DNA from 2 places in the Mesorhizobium sp. WSM4830 genome. Region 1 is predicted to be linked to the other one. Evidence: riboswitches for the same ligand, from Rfam matches in the RefSeq annotation. Region 1 holds a riboswitch; the other holds the start of a gene.

What was found. Region 1 has a riboswitch for cobalamin ahead of AC0L2Y_RS32005 (CbtB domain-containing protein). Riboswitches for the same ligand answer to the same signal wherever they lie in the genome.
Region 2: linked by a shared signal. The riboswitch ahead of AC0L2Y_RS15535 (DUF1636 family protein) and the one ahead of AC0L2Y_RS32005 (CbtB domain-containing protein) in region 1 are both predicted to bind cobalamin.

What each region holds. Positions count from the first base shown of each region.
Region 1 is NZ_JBVVQI010000046.1:13,370-22,657, forward strand. Features, by position in the region: gene mgtE (magnesium transporter) at 1-333, shown strand, start outside; gene AC0L2Y_RS31980 (MerR family transcriptional regulator) at 473-859, shown strand; gene AC0L2Y_RS31985 (methyltransferase family protein) at 879-1,385, opposite strand; gene AC0L2Y_RS31990 (heparan-alpha-glucosaminide N-acetyltransferase) at 1,402-2,400, opposite strand; gene AC0L2Y_RS31995 (MFS transporter) at 2,647-3,846, shown strand; gene AC0L2Y_RS32000 (aromatic ring-hydroxylating oxygenase subunit alpha) at 3,825-5,018, opposite strand; cobalamin riboswitch at 5,160-5,356, shown strand; gene AC0L2Y_RS32005 (CbtB domain-containing protein) at 5,393-5,572, shown strand; gene AC0L2Y_RS32010 (CbtA family protein) at 5,588-6,370, shown strand; gene cobU (bifunctional adenosylcobinamide kinase/adenosylcobinamide-phosphate guanylyltransferase) at 6,363-6,884, shown strand; gene cobO (cob(I)yrinic acid a,c-diamide adenosyltransferase) at 6,886-7,518, shown strand; gene cbiB (adenosylcobinamide-phosphate synthase CbiB) at 7,959-8,930, opposite strand; gene cobD (threonine-phosphate decarboxylase CobD) at 8,929-9,288, shown strand, end outside.
Region 2 is NZ_JBVVQI010000010.1:161,004-170,291, forward strand. Features, by position in the region: gene cobW (cobalamin biosynthesis protein CobW) at 1-955, opposite strand, end outside; gene AC0L2Y_RS15535 (DUF1636 family protein) at 952-1,386, opposite strand; cobalamin riboswitch at 1,425-1,628, opposite strand; gene AC0L2Y_RS15540 (winged helix-turn-helix domain-containing protein) at 1,902-3,101, opposite strand; gene AC0L2Y_RS15545 (NADH-quinone oxidoreductase subunit A) at 3,438-3,803, shown strand; gene AC0L2Y_RS15550 (NuoB/complex I 20 kDa subunit family protein) at 3,794-4,375, shown strand; gene AC0L2Y_RS15555 (hypothetical protein) at 4,382-4,921, shown strand; gene AC0L2Y_RS15560 (NADH-quinone oxidoreductase subunit C) at 4,918-5,520, shown strand; gene AC0L2Y_RS15565 (NADH-quinone oxidoreductase subunit D) at 5,521-6,711, shown strand; gene nuoE (NADH-quinone oxidoreductase subunit NuoE) at 6,712-7,773, shown strand; gene nuoF (NADH-quinone oxidoreductase subunit NuoF) at 7,784-9,088, shown strand; gene AC0L2Y_RS15580 (NADH-ubiquinone dehydrogenase) at 9,166-9,288, shown strand, end outside.

The DNA of each region.
Region 1 (9,288 bases):
CTGGCGACCCGGGACCTCGACATCTACAATGCCGGCCGCATCATCCGCCGCGAAATCGGGGTGGGCTTCATCAACGGCATCATCTTTGCCATCCTGATCGGCCTCGTGGCTGCTGCCTGGTTCCACGATCGCAATCTCGGCGGCATCATTGCGGCTGCAATGATCATCAACATGTTCGTGGCAGCTCTGGCGGGCATCCTTATCCCGCTGCTGCTCGACCGCTTCAAGATCGACCCGGCCGTGGCTTCGGCGGTTTTCGTCACCACGGTCACCGATGTCGTCGGTTTCTTTGCCTTTCTCGGGCTCGCCACATGGTGGTTCGGCGTAAGCTGAACGGCACCTCAATTGACTTTTACGTAAATGTCGTGCGAGGCTTTGGAAGGTGCCTTGTCCGCCGATTCTGGTGCGCGCCTGGGCGCCTTGGGCGCCGGCCAGTTGGAACTTGCGGCGTGGCCGGGGCATTGGAGTGACGATGCGGGAATATTATTCGATCACGGAGCTGACCCGCGAATTCGACGTGTCGACGCGGACGTTGCGCTTCTACGAGGACGAAGGGCTGGTGCAGCCGGTAAGGCGCGGCCGCACCCGGCTGTTCCGCCCGTCGGACCGGCATCTCATCCGCCAGATCATGCGGGGAAAAAGGCTCGGCTTCTCGATCAACGAGATCCGCGAGATCATCCAGATGTACAGGGAGCCGCCCGGCGAGGTCGGCCAGCTCAAGCTGATGATCAAGCGCATCGAGGAAAAGCGCGAGGATTTGCGCCAAAAACGCCGCGACCTCGAAGAGACCCTGGCCGAGCTCGACCAGGCCGAGGAATCCTGCGTCGAGCGGCTGGTGGAACTCGGCGTCACCACATAAGCGCGGTGTCAGCCCCGGCTCAAATCCAGCGCCGCACCCTTTTGGCGTAGTCCCGGTACTTCTTGCCGAATTTGGCCGTCAGCACTTTCTCCTCGCTCTCGATCGTCAGCTTCTGCGTCAGGAACGCCGCGATGACCGCCAGCGGCAGGAACCAGGCGATCCCAGTGACAAAGGCGAGGCTGACCAGCAGCAATGTGTTGGCGAGGTAGATCGGGTTGCGGCTGACGGCGAAGGGTCCGGTGGTCACCAGATGGTCAGGCACGCCGTTCGGGTTGAGCGTCGTCTTGGCGCGGATCATGGTGCGGATTGCCGTGAACCAGAGCGCGGCAACCGCCACCAACCCCACAAGGCCGGCGGCGAACAGGATGTCGCCGAGAAGATCGCCGATCCACGGCAGCGGATAGAACAGCCCCAGCGCGACGCTGACGATGATGGCGGCGATATAGATCAGCGGCGGCCATGGGATGTGCCCCAGCTTCGGCTGCCCAGGATTTTGCTGCACGGGTTTCGGGTGACTGTCGCTCATTATTGTCCTCCCTCGATTAGCGCGTTCCCGGTTCCGCCGCCTCGGTTTGGGCGGTGCAGGTTCCGGCGAGCTCGCCAATATGCGCCTTCCACTCCGGGGACTGGTCGTTGCTGTAGAGCCGGTCAAGCGAGGCTTCGCCCTGGAGAGTGTCCAGCATGCAGACACAATAGCTGGAGCAGAACTTGGTGTCGCGTGCCTGCTCGCAGGATATCTGGCAGGATTTCAGAAAACTCACCTCCCTGGTTTCGCCCTGCGCCGGCATGAATTGCGAAAACAGCCAGACCGAGCCGATCAGCACCGGCTGATGGATCAGATAGAAGGCAAGGCTGTGCCGGCCGATGAAGACCAGCGGATTTGCCCAGCGGCCGGGCGTCAGGGCCGATAGCCGCGTCAGCACGCCGGAGGTGGAGGCGAGCTTGATAACCGCGATGCCGGCAAGTACGGCGCCGAACCAGGGCAGCAGCGGAACGTAGTCATTGGAGCGCGGGTTGGTCGCCGACAGGCCGACCCACCATAAAGCTGGATGATCGAAAAGCTCGGATCGCAGGTAGAAAGGCGCGGCAATGACGAGGGCCGCCACGGTAAGCGTCAGCAGCGCCGGCAACCGCAGGAACGCCAGGCCGAGCAGGCTGGCGAGCGCGATCTCGTGCAATATGCCGAAGAAGATGAAGCCGTCGGGCGTGGCGATGCGGGTGACCAGCGATATTGCGAGCGCTGCCCCGGCAACCATGGCGAAGCGCTTCCAGAAGCCGGTCCAGCGGATTTTTTTGCCATGGGCGAGATAGAGGCTGATGCCGACCAGGAACAGGAAGCTCGAGGCGATGCAGCGCGCATAGATTTTCCACCAGCCGAAGGCGGTGAGGCCGGGATCGGTGTAGCCGAAGAATTCGAGGTCCCAGGTGAAATGATAGCTCGCCATGGCAAGCAATGCGATGCCGCGTGCAATGTCGATGGCGGCGATGCGCTTCGACTTCGGTTGATCCTCAACGGCTGCGGTCGACGTGTCAGTGCTCATGGTCTCGCTGTCTTGGTTCAGCCCCGGCAAGACGACTATCACGGTTGCCACCGTCAAAAGAAGCAGGGCCTTGCGTCGCGTTGGCGCCGGTCAGCATCACGGCTGCTTTAGGCCAGAGCCGGAAAGCCTTTGGCCGGCTTCGCTTTTTGCCGTGAAGGCGTCGGTTTCCTGTTACCCGGCAAGGAATCGCCGCGGCAGATTTGTGCTCCAAACCCTGCTTCAGGCGATTCGGCTTCGGGAAAAGCAATGGCTACCCATGTGCGCCATCCGATCTGGCTCGCGGCCTTGCGGCCGGCGGATGCCCGCACCTTCGCCTCGCTTTATGCGGTCGAATCCTTCGCGCGCGCCACCGTATCCAGCGTCATCCCGATCCAGGCCTACGAGATCCTGCACAACGAGCAGATCGTTTCGATCCTCTACACGATCGTGGCGATGCTCGGCCTGTCGGCGACGCTGTTCATGCCGATGCTGATCGCCCGCTTTGCCCGGCGCTGGGTCTATACCGCCGGCGCCTGCCTGCTGGCCGCCGGCTCGCTGTTCTTCGTCACCCATACGCTGGCCGGCCAGGTGGTCGGCATGCTCTGCCGCGTCGTCGGCGCCGGCGCGCTGGCGATCACGCTCAACCTCTACATCATGGATCATATCCGCAAGACCGATTTCATGCAGGCCGAGTCGCTGCGCATGGCGTGGTCGATGTTTGCCTGGACCGCCGGGCCGACCCTCGGCATTTTCCTCTACACGCGTTTCGGCATCTATGCCGCGCATGGCGCGGTGGCCGTCTTCGCCATGGCCTTGCTGGCGCTGTTCTGGACTTACCGGCTTGGCGACAACCCGTCGATCCGCCCCGGCAAGACGCGGCCGGTCAATCCGCTGGCCAATATCGGCCGCTTCGTCGCGCAGCCAAGGCTGAGGCTGGCCTGGCTGATCGCCTTCGGCCGCTCCTGCTTCTGGACGACTTTCTTCGTCTATGGGCCGCTGTTCATGGTGATCACCGGCGAGGGCAAGCTCGCCGGCGGCCTCTTGGTTTCGGCCGGCAATGCGCTTTTGTTCATGGCCATCTTCTGGGGCAGGGCAGGAAAGCGTTTCGGCGGCCGGCGCACCATGACGTTCGCCTATTTCGCGATGTCGGCAACGCTGCTGGCGGCCGGCGCCGTCGGCGAGGCCGCACCGCTCGTCACCGGCGGGTTGCTGCTTTGCGGTGCCTTCTTCACCATCGCGCTCGATGCGCTGGGCTCGACTGCCTTCATGCGCTCGGTGCGCTCGTATGAGCGGGCACAGATGGCGGCGGTCTACCGCACCTATCTCGACTTTTCCGAGCTGACGCCGCCGCTGGTCTACTCGGTGGTGCTGGCGTTTTTCGGACTGGGCGCGGTTTTCGCGACGCTCGGCCTGCTGGCGGCGATCTGCGGCTTCGTCACCTGGCGCTATCTGCCCAAATCGCTTTGATGTTCAAGCGCCGCATGGCGCTCGCGCACCCAATTGTGGAAGCGGTGCAAATCATATTCCTCGGGCATCAACACGCCGGCCTTATGGCGCATCGAGCGGAGGCCCTTCTGGTTGACCTCGCAGATATCAGCGTCTTCCTCCAGCACCTGGGTGCCGAAGGCGACGATGTTGTCGATATCGGCGGCCGGATCGGCGAGCGCTTCGGGCGAAAAAAGCCATTCGGCGGTGAGTTCCGTCTGCTCCGGCCCAAGCGGCACCAGCCGCACGGTCCTGACATAGTCGACATGGCCGACGACGAACATCGACGGCAGGCTGGTGGCATAGGTCTGCCCGGCAGCACGTTCGGCCGGCGTCAGGCCGGAAAAGACCGAGCCGTGGACGCGCCCGTCGCGCGACCAGGTTTCGGCCCCGGCCCGCAAGCCGCCGGCAAATTCCGGCGCGTCATTGTCGGCATGGCGCGCCCATTCGGGGTCGTCATGGCGGCCCATCAGGCCGCGGCCATAGATCGGTACCAGCCGCGACAGGTCCTTGTGGACGCCGGGGCAGTGCAGGCACTCGTTGAAGTTTTCCCAAAAGATCTTCCAGTTGCAGTTCATCACCTTGCGCAGGACATGGCCGCTCAGCAGCGTTTCCAACGGCCAGTTGGCGAGGTTCCCGGATGCCGGATCGAAGGATGTTTCAGCCGAACCGGCAGCGTCTTCGGCGAGGTTGACGAAGACAAAACCGCGCCACACCGACAGCGCGACGCGGTAGAGCGGATGATCGGCCTTGTCGAAACCGTCCGGCAGCGATTTCGACGGCACGCGCACCAGATCGCCGCGCAGTGAATAGGACCAGGCGTGGTAGGGGCAGGTGATGAGCCGCGCCTTCAGCCGGCCCTCGCTCTGCTGGCAAAGCTGCGAGCCGCGATGCCGGCAGGTGTTGTGGAAGGCGCGCAATTCGCCGGCCTCGTCGCGCAGCACGACGACCTCCTGCGTGCCTATGCAAAACGTCCTGAAAGCCAGCGGCTGGGCAAGGTCGGCTTCGCGGCAGACGAGCAGCCAGTTGCGATACCAGATGGCCTCGAGATCGTTCTGATAGGCCGCGATGTCCCAATAGGCCGATGACGGCAGCGTCGGCTCGGCCCGCGTCAGGCCGTTGTAGGGACCGCGCTCATTCGGGCCGGGTTGCATGCCGGCTTCCTCCCCGTCCGCCAGCCGACACCCGGCCGCGAAAATTGTCAATCGCGGCGCCGGCCGGCCAGCTTGGCGAGGCGGGCGCATTCGCCACACGATCCGGCGGAATTTGGTTTGCCGGGCGCGGCGATTCTGCCTATAGTCGCTGATGTCGTCGGTTCCGTTTGGAACCAAGAGGGAATGCGGTGCGGGCAAGTTGTTTGCCCAATGCCGTGGCTGCCCCCGCAACTGTGTGCGGTAGTCCTCTCCATATGCCACTGAAGGTTCGCCTTCGGGAAGGTGGGGAAGGGCGCTGATCCGCGAGCCAGGAGACCTGCCGGCGACAGGAAACTGACTTCTATGCCCTCGGGTGGAGGGCGAAAGGACAAGACATGAATACCGCTTCCGTCTCGCTCGGCGCTTCCGTCTCCTCGCAGTCGCGTTTCATGCAGCTGGCGCTTGCTGCATTCCTCGGCATTTTCGTCATGGGCTTTGTCGGCTTCTCGCATATCGATGCGGTCCACAATGCCGCACACGACTATCGCCATTCGATGGGCTTTCCCTGCCACTAACAAGGGGCTGACATCATGACACTGTTTCGCAACGTCGTGTTCATCGCGGCGATCGGCGGGCTTGTGGCCGGCGTCGTTCTCGCCTGCATGCAGGCCTATGCCACGGTGCCGCTCATCCTGAAGGCGGAAGTCTACGAACAGGCCGGCGGCGGCCATGACCATGCCGCCGCACCTGCGGCACCGGCCGAAAACGCCGCAGGCACGACGGCTATGAGCAGCGCCGCGCCGGCACCGGTTGAAGCAATGGCTCCGGCTGAGGACGAAGGCTGGGCGCCGGCCGACGGCTTCGAGCGCTTCGGCTTCAGCGTCGTTGCCAATATCGTCACCGGCATCGGCTTCGCACTGGTCCTGGTTGCGGTTTCGGAATTCGCCGGCGGCATCGGCAATTGGCGCCAGGGCCTGTTCTGGGGGCTTGCCGGCTTTGCCGTGTTCACGCTGGCGCCGGGCCTCGGCCTGCCGCCGGAACTGCCGGCGATGCCGGCGGCCGACCTTGTCCAACGCCAGATATGGTGGTGGGCAACAGTGGTGGCGACCGCGGCCGGTCTCGGCCTTATCGTCTTCCGCAGATCGCTGCCGCTGGTGGTTCTTGCCGTGGCGTTGATCGTTGCGCCGCATATCGTCGGCGCGCCGCAGCCCGACAGTTTCGAGACGACGATCCCGGAAGGCCTGCACCACCAGTTCGTGGTGGCGGTGACGCTGACCAATCTGGTGTTCTGGCTGGTGCTCGGCGCGGTCGTCGGCGTGGTGCGCGGCCGCTTCACCGGCACGGCGACCAGTCTGCGCGACAGCTTTGCCTGACCGCGCTGCCGGGGCACTGACCCTGGTCATCGGCGGTGCGCGCTCCGGCAAGAGCGCGCATGCCGAGAGCCTGGTGAGCGCCTGTCCGACGCCTTGGAGCTATATCGCCACGGCGCAAGCCTATGACGAAGAGATGCGCCAGCGCATCGCGCTGCACCGCTCGCGGCGAGGCGAGGGCTGGACGACCATCGAGGCGCCGCTCGACCTTGCCGGCGCGATCGAGGTACTGCCTGACGGCCAGCCGGTGCTGATCGACTGCCTGACGCTGTGGCTGACCAACCATATGCTGGCCGACCATGATGTCGAGGCCGAATGCCGGAGGCTGGCCGATGTGCTGTCGCGGCCGCGCGGGCCGTGGTTCGTGGTGTCCAACGAGGTCGGCCAGGGCATCGTGCCGGACAATGCGCTGGCAAGACGGTTTCGCGACGCCGCCGGCCGGTTGAACCAGGAGGTCGCGGCCGTCGCGGACACCGTGCTTTTGATGGTGGCGGGGCTGCCGCTCAAGGTGAAATGACATGGCTGATGCTATCGATCCCAAGACCATTGAACAGGGGGACGAGGAACGCCACCGCGCCAAGATGGCCAAGCGCAAGGCGGTGCAGGATGCCGAGGTCGCGGCCAAGACGGTCGAGAAGGGGCTGCTGATCGTCAACACCGGACCGGGCAAGGGCAAGACCACGGCCGCCTTCGGTCTGGCGCTCAGAATGCTCGGCTACGGCAAGCGCGTCGGCGTCGTTCAGTTCATCAAGGGCAAATGGCACACCGGCGAGAAAGACGCGTTTGCTAGTTTTGGCGATCGTGTCGTCTGGCAGGCGATGGGCGAAGGCTTTACCTGGGAGACGCAGGACCTGAAACGCGACATCGCGGCGGCCGAGGCCGCCTGGGCGAAGGCGCTCGAGTTGATGGCCGACCCGTCGATCAGCCTCGTGGTGCTCGACGAGCTGAACATCGCCCTGCGTTACGACTATCTCGACCTCGAAAAGGTGGTCGCGGCACTGAAGGCGCGTCGCGAAGGCCTGCATGTCGTCGTCACCGGCCGCAACGCCAAGCCGGCATTGGTCGAGGCGGCCGATCTGGTCACCGAGATGGGCGTGACCAAGCACCACTTCTCCGCCGGCGTGAAGGCGCAGCAGGGGATCGAGTTCTGAGGGTTTGGCGATCGGGGAAGGGCGTTTCGGAGCAGGCGGCGCCGGCGAAGCTGCCGATCTCCCCCCTTGTGGGGGAGATGCCCGGCAGGGCAGAGGGGGGCACTGTCCCTCGGCCTATCAGTCGGAGACGACTACGTCGTCAGACCGCAGTTAGCAGGTGAACGGTCAAGAGGTTGGCGATCCTTCGCGCCCCCCCTCTGTCCTGCCGGACATCTCCCCCACGAGGGGGGAGATTGGATGGCGCCTCGGATTTCGCCAACTTCGAACGTCAAAGGCAGGGAATGAGAAGCGCAAAGCTGAAGCGATTATTTTGAGGCGTAGCCCTATTTTGTTCTTGCTTTGTACCGGCAGCTATGCTAATAGTTTGGGTATGGTGCTAATTGGCTCCAACGACCCTCCGCATGGCGGGTTTTCTGTTTGCGCTCGATCTCGAGCGCAGGTCACGCCAGTATGACAACCACTGCGACCACCCCGAACAGCGCAATCAGCAGCAAGTCGGCGACCCGGTAGAGTTTCAGCGCCCGCCGGATGTCGGTGCTCTCGACGTCGTCGCGACGGCCGCCTTCGCCCATCAATGCGTCTTCGACCATGACGCCATCGTAGGAACGGGGGCCGGCGAGCGCCAGGCCGAGCGCACCGGCCATCGCTGCTTCCGGCCAGCCGGCATTGGGCGAGCGGTGCTTTTTCGCATCGCGCCGCATGGCGTGCCAGGCGGCTTTGGCGTCGGCGCCCTTGACCAGGAAAGCCGCAAGCACGATCAGCAGCGCCGTCAGTCGCGACGCCGGCAGATTGATCCAATCGTCGAAGCGCGCCGCCGCCCAGCCGAAGGCGCCGTGGCGCGGGGTGCGATGACCGATCATCGAATCGGCGGTGTTGGCGGCCTTGTAGGCGACGCCGCCGGCGAGCCCGCCGATACCGAGCCAGAAGGCCGGCGCGACGACGCCGTCGGAGAAATTCTCGGCCAGGCTCTCGATCGCGGCGCGGCAGACAGCGGCCCTGTCGAGCTTTTCCGGGTCGCGGCCGACGATCCGCGAGACGGCAATGCGGCCCATGTCCAGTCCGCCGCTGTCGAGTGCGTCGGCTACCGCTTCGACATGCTCGGCCAGGCTCTTCTGCGACAGCAGCGACGTCGCCAGGATTGCGGTGACCAACAAGCCGAGGGGAATGCTCCAAAGCAAGGTTTCGAGCCAGAGGGCGACGGCGGCCGGCACCAGCACGATCACCAGCAGCGCGACGACGCCCCAGCGGCGACGGTCGGCGTCGGAATCAGTGGCGCGGTTGAGCCTGCGGTCGAGAAAGGATATCAGCCTGCCGAACCAGGTGACGGGATGGCCAATGGCATCGAAGAGCCGGGCCGGGTAGCCGAGTACAAGTTCGATGGCCAGCGACAGGAAAGCGATCAGGATCGACATGAAGTCTCTTGATGGAGTGACGGCGGCAGTGGACCACGGCGGAAGCCTTGGCCGGGCGAGGGCGCTTTTCCCGCACGCGCCACTGCCTTTCGTCGACCTCTCGACCGGGATCAATCCGCACTCCTACCCGCTTTTCGATTTGCCCGCCACCGCCCTGTCGCGATTGCCGGAAGCCGCGCGTACCCATGAATTGGCCGAAGTCGCGGCAAGCGCCTATGGCGCGCCGTCGGCTGCGAATGTCGCAGCTGCGCCCGGCACGCAGATCCTGTTGCCGCGCGTCGCTTCGCTGGTCAGCCCGGGCACGGCGCTGGTGCTCGGGCCAACTTATGCCGAGCATTGGCGGGCAGCGGCGATCGCC
Region 2 (9,288 bases), on a different contig from region 1:
CGGTCCAGGCGCGGTCGTAATAGTGGTTGACGCGCGGGCCGACGGCTTGCAGCAGGAGCCGCATCGGCTTGCCGCCGACCTCGACGAAACCCTTGACGCGCAACACGTTTTCCTCCTCCGCCGCCGTGGCGACGCGTTGTGCCAGTTCGTCCGGGTTGGACACAGACGCAATGTCGATGACAAAACTATCGAAGTCGTCATGTTCGTGGTCGAGCTCGTCGTCGTGGTGGGTCTTGCGGTTCTCGATGTCGTCCTCGACAGCAAGCCCGAGGCCGAGCAGCACCGACGGATCGACCTTGCCTTGCGAGGTCGGCACGATCTTCACCGCCCGCGCAACATGCTTGCCGATGACGGCATTGGCACGGGCCGAGCCGGCGGCGTCGAGCAGGTCGCTCTTCGACAGGATGATCAGGTCGGCGCAGGCGAGCTGGTCCTCGAATACTTCCTCGACCGGATCGTCGTGGTCGAGCGTCTCGTCCTGCGCGCGCTGCGCCTGCAGGGCATCCATGTCGTTGGCGACGCGGCCATCAGCCAGCGCCGGCCCGTCGACCACGGCGATGACGCCATCGACCGTTACACGGCTTTTCACCGACGGCCACTGGAAGGCCTGGACCAGCGGCTTGGGCAAAGCGAGGCCGGACGTCTCGATCAGGATGTGGTCGACCCTCGGCGTCAGCGACAGGATCTGGTCGAGCGCCGGAACGAAATCGTCGGCGACGGTGCAGCAGATGCAGCCATTGGCCAGTTCGACGATGTTTTCCTCGGGGCAGGTGTCGATGCCACAGCCCTTCAGGATCTCGCCGTCGATGCCGATGTCGCCGAACTCGTTGATGATGATGGCCAGCCGCTTGCCTTTGGCGTTTTCGAGCAAATGGCGGATCAGCGTCGTCTTGCCGGCGCCGAGAAAGCCGGTGACGACGGTGCAGGGAACGCGCGAAAGGGAGGCAGCGGTCATGTCAGGTCCTTCAAAAGGTCAAGGGGAGGGATGCGGGCAACCAGGCCGCGCTTCAGGCAATCGGGACGGCCGCGCCACGGAATGAGCCCATCCGTCGAGGTGGCGAACAGCTTTGCGCCGGTCACGAGATCGGCGCCGCTGGTCGCGGTCAGGTCGCCGAAGACGTAGCTCCAGCAGCCGTCGCGCAAAATCGCGGCGCTGAGCCGGCGCTTGCAATTGCCGAGGCATTCGACGGTGCGGATCTTAATGTTTTCGCTGGAAGCGGCGCGGCGCGTGTCCTCGGCGAGCAGTTCGCCGGCGCGGGGATGGGCGTCCGAACCGGTCTCGTCACGGCAGGACGAGCAGACGATGACGGTAACGCCGGCCGGGGAATCACCATGGCCGGACAATAAATCCGCTGTCTCAGCCGGAAAACTGCTGTCGCGTTCCAAATCAGGCTCCTTGCCCGGAAAACCCGCCAGGCGATCGGATTCTTATGTCCTAGACGGCAGGTCTCCTGGCTCGCGGGTCATCGCCTGGGTGCCGCCTTCCCGGGAATATCCCAGTGGTTTTCGGCCTTGGCTCGTCGCTTACAGTTGCGGGGACAGCCGCGGATTTGAAATCGAGATTTCGCACCGCATTCCCTCTTGGCCCTTGCCGTTGCGGGCAGGGGACCGTCTGGAATGGATTTAGGCTTTTGCAGGCGGTGGTGTCAACGCATGGTTCCGACACGGCGAGGGAAACGCTTTAGAGCAATTTTCGATGTCGGCGCTGCCCCTCATTGCCCTGCCGGGCATTTCTCCCCGTATAGTGACGGGGAGAAAGGACGACTTCGTTTGGGACTTCGCCAATCTACAGGGTTGTAAGGCTGAGCGCCTAGGTTGCGGCAGCGTCCCTTCTCCCCGTCACTACACGGGGAGAAGGTGCCGGCAGGCGGATGAGGGGCAGCGCCGAGATCGGCAATCCCTTACGAAACCGCGACATCCGCCAGCGCATGGCCCAAATCCCCCGCAGGCGTGACTTCAATCCGCTCAAGCCCGAGCCAGCCCTGCATCTGCTTCAATTCTTCGAAAAGCTCGGCTGCGGTTTGCGGCGGGGCGCCGAGCTCCGCATAGGCGGCATGGACGCGCAACACGCCGGCCGGGCGGTCGGCCCTGAGGTCGACGCGCCCGACGATGCTGTCGCCGAGCAGGAACGGCAGCACATAATAGCCATACCGGCGCTTTTCTGCCGGCGTATAGATCTCGATGCGGTAGTGGAAGTCGAACAACCGCTCGGTGCGCGACCGCTCGAAGACGACAGGATCGAACGGCGCGAGCAAGGCGCGCGCCTCGATCCTGCGCGGCAAACGGGCGTCCTTGTGGAGATAGGCCGGCTTGTTCCAGCCTTCGACGCTCACCGGCAACAGCTCGCCAGCCTCGACCAGCTCCTCGAGGCGGCCCTTGATATCGGCGGGCGAGAGGCGGAAATAGTCGCGCAGATCGCCTGCCGTGGCGACGCCGTGGGCGCGGGCGGAGATACGCAGCAATTCGCGATGCGCATCCTCGGGGCAGGGAACCGGCAGAGCGAGTACCGCCGGCGGCAGTACGCGCTCCGGCAGATCGTAGAACCGCTCGAAGCCGCGGCGATGCGCGGTGGTGATGCGGCCGGCCCAGAACAGCCATTCGAAGGCGTGCTTGGCATGGCTCCAGCCCCACCAGCCACCATTGCCCTTCTGGCCTTCAAAAGCAGATGCCGCGATCGGGCCTCGTTCGGAGACCTCGCGATAGATCTCCTCGATATAGGCGGCGTGCTCGCGACCCCATTTGGCCAGTCCGCTGTACATTTCGTCGCCGCGCTCGGCCCGCTGCATGCGCCAGCGCATCAGCGGATAGGTCTCGACCGGCAGGAACGAGGCTTCGTGCGCCCAATATTCAAAGACCATGCGCTTGCGCGTTACGGCGGCGTCGTCGAGCAGCGCCAGCTTGTAGGGGCCAAGCCGCGAATAGAGCGGCATATAGTGGGCGCGCACTACGGCGCTGACGGAATCGATCTGCAGCAGGCCGGTACGGGCAAGCACGCGAGCCAGATGTCTGCGGTCGGGCGTACCGGCGGGGCGGGGGTCATTGAATCCCTGTGCCGCCAGCGCGATGCGGCGAGCCATGCGAAGCGAGATTTTTTCCTTCATGAAGGGCGGCATCCGGACGATGTTAGACAGAGAAAATGACCTGCGATTCCGCGCCATGCTAGCAGGGTTTTGGCGGCATCCATGTCAGGAGAGAAAAGTGGAGTAAAACGTGAAAGAAATCAAACAGGAGCGGATCGGACCAGTTTTGCCGGATATGCCGCCCAGCACCGCGATTTGAACAAGGTTTGACTTGCTTCGCCGAAAGCGCTGCGCTAACCCTCGCCGCGTTGCAGCATAGAGCCCCCTTAAAACGGTTCAGTGGTTAAACTGTCACGCTTCCGCAAGTGGGTCCGGTGCTGTAATCAGAGTGGATTGGCCGCTAACGGAAACTGCAGCATGAACGCACTTTTAGGTTCGTACCTGCCCATCGTCCTGTTCATCGGCGTGGCGCTGGTCGTCGGCCTGGCGCTGCTCGCCGCACCGTTCCTGGTGGCCTACCGCAACCCCGATCCGGAAAAGCTTTCGGCCTATGAGTGCGGCTTCAACTCGTTCGACGACGCCCGCATGAAGTTCGATATCCGCTTCTACCTGGTGTCGATCCTGTTCATCATCTTCGACCTGGAGGTGGCCTTCCTGTTTCCTTGGGCGGTGTCGTTCAGTCAGATCGGCATGCTCGGTTTCTGGTCGATGATGGTGTTTTTGGCGGTGCTGACCATCGGCTTTGCCTATGAATGGAAGAAAGGAGCGCTGGAATGGGATTGAGCGACAATTCCGGCACGCTCGTCGCGCCGAAGCCCAAGGGCCTCATCGACCCCAACACCGGCAGGCCGGTGGGGTCCGACGATCCATTCTTCCTGGAGATCAACAACGAGCTGGCCGACAAGGGTTTTCTCGTCACCTCGACCGAGGCGCTGATCACCTGGGCGCGCAGCGGCTCGCTGATGTTCATGACCTTCGGTCTCGCCTGCTGCGCCGTCGAGATGATCCACACCTCGATGCCGCGCTATGACTCGGAAAGGTTCGGTGTCGCGCCTCGCGCGTCTCCGCGCCAGTCCGACATCATGATCGTCGCCGGCACGCTGACCAACAAGATGGCGCCGGCGCTGCGCAAGGTCTATGACCAGATGCCGGAGCCGCGCTACGTCATCTCGATGGGCTCCTGCGCCAATGGCGGCGGCTATTATCATTATTCCTATTCGGTGGTGCGCGGCTGCGACCGCATCGTGCCGGTCGACATCTACGTGCCCGGCTGTCCGCCGAGCGCCGAAGCGCTGCTCTACGGCATCCTTCTGCTGCAGAAGAAGATCCGCCGCACCGGCACGATCGAACGGTAAATCGCCATGGATGAAGATCGGATCATTTATGGCAACCCTGAGCCTTGGCTGAATTTGATGTTCAAAACGTCCGAGCAGCGATTTGTAAAGACGGACTCCGGTTCGACGTTCTATTCGTCGGCGCTTTCAACAGACACGAAATTTGGTGCTGGTGGTGTCGGTGTCGACATCCGATTGAATGACTGGGAAGCTGAGCCGACAAGCGACCCACGAATAGTCTTTTACCACGGCGACGTGAGACTGCGATCGCTTGGGGATCGAACCAAGAATCTGATTGCTGAAATGTCGGCCAAGTTTCCCTCCGCAGCGTCTGGCCAGGGAGCGCCTGCCGAAAAGCTGTTTGTGGAATGCGTTGCTCTAAATGGCGACCCCGCCAATCTGGAAACCCGGCAGTTTGTTGGAAAGCTGTCTTTTGGCGAGCCGGGTGACGACAATGAATGTCAGGTTTTTTTGACCATTGATGCCGCCAGGGAGAGCGGTTGGTTTGGCGAGAAAGATCCGGATGACTCGCACAAGGTTCTAGGCTGGTTGGCGAGGCTGTCATGACCCAGGCGTTGAACGATCTCTCGACCTATCTCGGCGAGAAGCTGACAGGCCGGATCGGCGAGGCGGTGTTCGCCTATGGCGAACTCACCATCTCGGTCGAGCCGCGCGACCTGATCGAGGTGGTGACCTTCCTGCGCGACGACCCGAAATGCCAGTTCATCTCGATCATCGACGTTTGCGGCGCCGATTATCCGTCGCGGGCAAAGCGCTTCGACGTCGTCTATCATCTGCTGTCGCCGAGGCAGAATATCCGCATCCGCATCAAGGTCCAGGCCGACGAAGAGACACTGGTGCCGTCGATCACCGGGATATATCCCGGCGCGGACTGGTTCGAGCGCGAGACCTACGACCTCTACGGCGTGCTGTTTTCGGGCCATCCCGATCTGCGGCGGATCTTGACCGATTACGGCTTCGAGGGTCATCCGCTGCGCAAGGACTTTCCGCTGACCGGCTTCGTCGAGGTGCGCTACGACGACGAAGCCAAGCGTGTTATCTACGAGCCGGTCGAGCTCAAGCAGGAATTCCGCAATTTCGATTTTCTGTCTCCGTGGGAAGGTACGGACTACGTGCTGCCGGGGGACGAGAAGGCAAAACAGTGAATGGCTGAAACCTCCGTCCGCAATTTCAACATTAATTTTGGCCCGCAACACCCTGCGGCGCATGGCGTTTTGCGCCTTGTGCTGGAGCTTGACGGCGAGGTCGTCGATCGTGTCGATCCGCATATCGGGCTTTTGCATCGCGGCACGGAAAAGCTGATCGAGCACAAGACCTATCTGCAGGCCGTGCCCTATCTCGACCGGCTCGACTATTGCGCGCCGATGAACCAGGAGCATGCCTTCGCGCTTGCGGCCGAGCGGCTGCTCGGTATCGAGGTGCCGAAGCGCGGACAGCTTATTCGGGTTCTCTACTCTGAGATCGGACGCATCATGTCGCACATTCTCAATGTGACGACGCAGGCGATGGATGTCGGCGCGCTGACGCCGCCGCTGTGGGGTTTCGTCGAACGTGAAAAGCTGATGGTGTTTTACGAGCGCGCCTCGGGCTCGCGCATGCACGCTGCCTATTTCCGGCCGGGCGGTGTCCATCAGGACCTGCCGCAGAAGCTGATCGAGGACATCGGCAATTGGATCGACCCGTTCCTGAAGTCGGTCGACGATCTCGACGCGCTTTTGACCGGCAACCGTATCTTCAAGCAGCGCAATGTCGACATTGCCACCGTCTCCCTGGCGGACGCCTGGGCCTGGGGCTTTTCCGGCGTCATGGTGCGCGGCTCGGGTGCGCCGTGGGACCTGCGCAAATCGCAGCCTTACGAATGCTATGCCGAGCTGGACTTCGACATTCCGATCGGCAAGAACGGTGACTGCTTCGACCGTTATCTGGTGCGCATGGAAGAGATGCGGCAGTCGGCGAAAATCATGCGCCAGTGCGTCGACCTGCTGCTCGGCAAGGAGGGCAGCGGACCGGTGTCGAACCTCGACGGCAAGGTGGTGCCGCCGAAGCGCGCGGCGATGAAGCGCTCGATGGAAGCACTGATCCATCACTTCAAGCTCTACACCGAAGGCTACCGCGTGCCGGCCGGCGAGGTCTATGCGGCAGTCGAGGCGCCGAAGGGCGAGTTCGGCGTCTATCTCGTCTCCGACGGCACCAACAAGCCCTATCGCTGCAAGTTGCGCGCGCCCGGCTTCGCGCATCTGCAAGCCATGGACTTTTTGTGCCGCGGCCACATGCTGGCCGACGTCACCGCCGTTCTCGGCTCCCTCGACATCGTGTTTGGTGAGGTCGATCGCTAAATGTCAGTCCGCCGTCTCGCAGAAGCCAGCCTCCAGCCAGCCTCCTTCGCCTTCAACCGGGCGAATGCGGCAGCGGCGAAGCAGTGGATCAAGAAATATCCGAAGGGGCGCGAGCAATCCGCGATCATCCCCTTGCTGATGCTGGCGCAGGAGCAGGAAGGCTGGGTCACCAAGGCGGCGATCGAGACGATCTCCGACATGCTCGGCATGCCCTATATCCGTGGGCTGGAAGTCGCGACCTTCTATACGCAGTACCAGCTCAATCCGGTCGGCACCCGCGCCCATATCCAGGTCTGCGGCACCACGCCCTGCATGCTGCGCGGCTCGGAAGCGCTGATGGATGTGTGCCGCTCGAAGATCCATCACGACCAGTTTCACACCAATGACAAGGGCACGCTGTCGTGGGAGGAGGTCGAGTGCCTCGGCGCCTGCGTCAACGCACCGATGGTGATGATATTCAAGGACACCTACGAGGATTTGACGCCGGAGCGGCTTGCCGAGATCATCGACCTCTATGACGCCGGCAAGGGTGCTTCGGTGATGCCAGGGCCGCAAAACGGCCGCGTCACCTCAGAGCCGGCCAGCGGCCTGACGACTCTCAAGAGCGAAAAGGCGATCCTCAAGGCGACCCGCGACAGGGAAACCAGGGCCGCGACCAAGGCCGCCAAGGAAGTGGCGCCGGCGGCTGCCGCGGCAGCACCAGTTCAGCCAGCCGCTTCTGCCGCGCCGGCGCCGGTTGCGCCCTCGAATACCAGCAAGCCGAAGACCGACGCGGTCGAGACCAGCCCGGCGCTGAAATCGCCGTCGGCGACAAAAGTCGCGCCCGCGGCCGAGAAGGCGGCGAGCGTTGCCGCGCCGCTGCATTCGGCTGCCAATGCCAACAAGGCCGAGCCACAGGTCGAGGACGTCTCGAAACAGCGCAAGAGCCCCAAGAACAAGGCCGAGCCGGCGTCTGCTTTCAAGGCGCCGGAGGCCAAGGTCAAACCGGCGAAGGCTGCCGCCAAGCCGACCAAGCCGTCGCCCGGAAACAGGAGCCGGCCGACCGGCAAGAAGCCGGTCTGAGGAACGAGCAATGCTTCAGGACAGAGACCGCATCTTCAACAACATCTACGGCCGCTTCGACAAGTCGCTGGCCGGCGCCATGGCGCGCGGCGCCTGGGACAACACGCCCGGCATCGTTGCCAAGGGGCGCGAGTGGATCGTCAACGAGATGAAGGCGAGTGGCCTGCGCGGCCGCGGCGGTGCCGGTTTCCCGACCGGGCTGAAATGGTCGTTCATGCCCAAGCAAAGCGACGGCCGGCCGAGTTATCTCGTCGTCAATGCCGACGAATCCGAGCCCGGCACCTGCAAGGACCGCGACATACTGCGCCACGACCCGCACACGCTGGTCGAAGGCTGCCTGCTTGCCGGCTTCGCCATGGGCGCGGTCGCCGCCTACATCTATGTGCGCGGCGAGTTCATCCGCGAGCGCGAGGCACTGCAACGCGCCATCGACGAGGCCTATGCGGCCAAGCTGATCGGCAAGAACAACACGTCCGGCTATGATTTCGACATCTACATGCACCACGGCGCCGGCGCCTATATCTGCGGCGAGGAAACGGCGCTGCTCGAAAGCCTCGAGGGCAAGAAGGGCCAGCCGCGGCTGAAGCCGCCATTTCCGGCCAATGTCGGCCTCTATGGCTGCCCGACGACGGTCAACAATGTCGAGTCTATCGCTGTCGCGCCGACCATCCTGCGCCGCGGTGCCGCCTGGTTCTCGTCGTTCGGCCGCCCCAACAATGTCGGCACCAAGCTGTTCTGCATCTCCGGCCACGTCAACAATCCGTGCACCGTCGAAGAGGCGATGTCGATCCCGTTCCGCGAACTGATCGAGACGCATTGCGGCGGCATTCGCGGCGGCTGGGACAATCTGCTGGCGGTCATTCCCGGCGGCGCCTCGGTGCCGCTGGTGCCGGCCGAGCAGATCATCGACGCGCCGATGGATTTCGATGCGCTGCGCGACCTGAAATCGGGCCTCGGCACGGCAGCTGTCATCGTCATGGACAAATCCACCGATATCGTGAAAGCGATCGCGCGGCTGTCCTATTTCTACAAGCACGAGAGCTGCGGCCAGTGCACGCCCTGCCGTGAGGGCACCGGCTGGATGTGGCGGGTAATGGAACGGCTGGTGCGCGGCGAGGCGCAGAAGCGCGAGATCGACATGCTGCTCGATGTGACCAAGCAGGTCGAGGGCCACACGATCTGTGCGCTGGGCGATGCCGCGGCATGGCCGATCCAGGGCCTGATGCGGCATTTCCGCGGCGAGGTGGAGCGCCGCATCGACGAGTTTTCGCGCAACGCACACCGCGCCGAACCGGTGCTGGCGGCGGCGGAATAGAAGAATTCGAAATGCGGACGAATGTCCGAAACGAGGAAACGAGCGCGGGGCAGACGGAAACGACCAGGAGACCACCTATGTCGCTGTTTTCGAGACCCGACGATTTTACGTCCGATATGGACCCGTTGTTGAAGATGAACCAGGATCTGACCAGGATGATGCCGAAGGAGATGGCCAATGCCGTCAATCTCCTGGCGCAT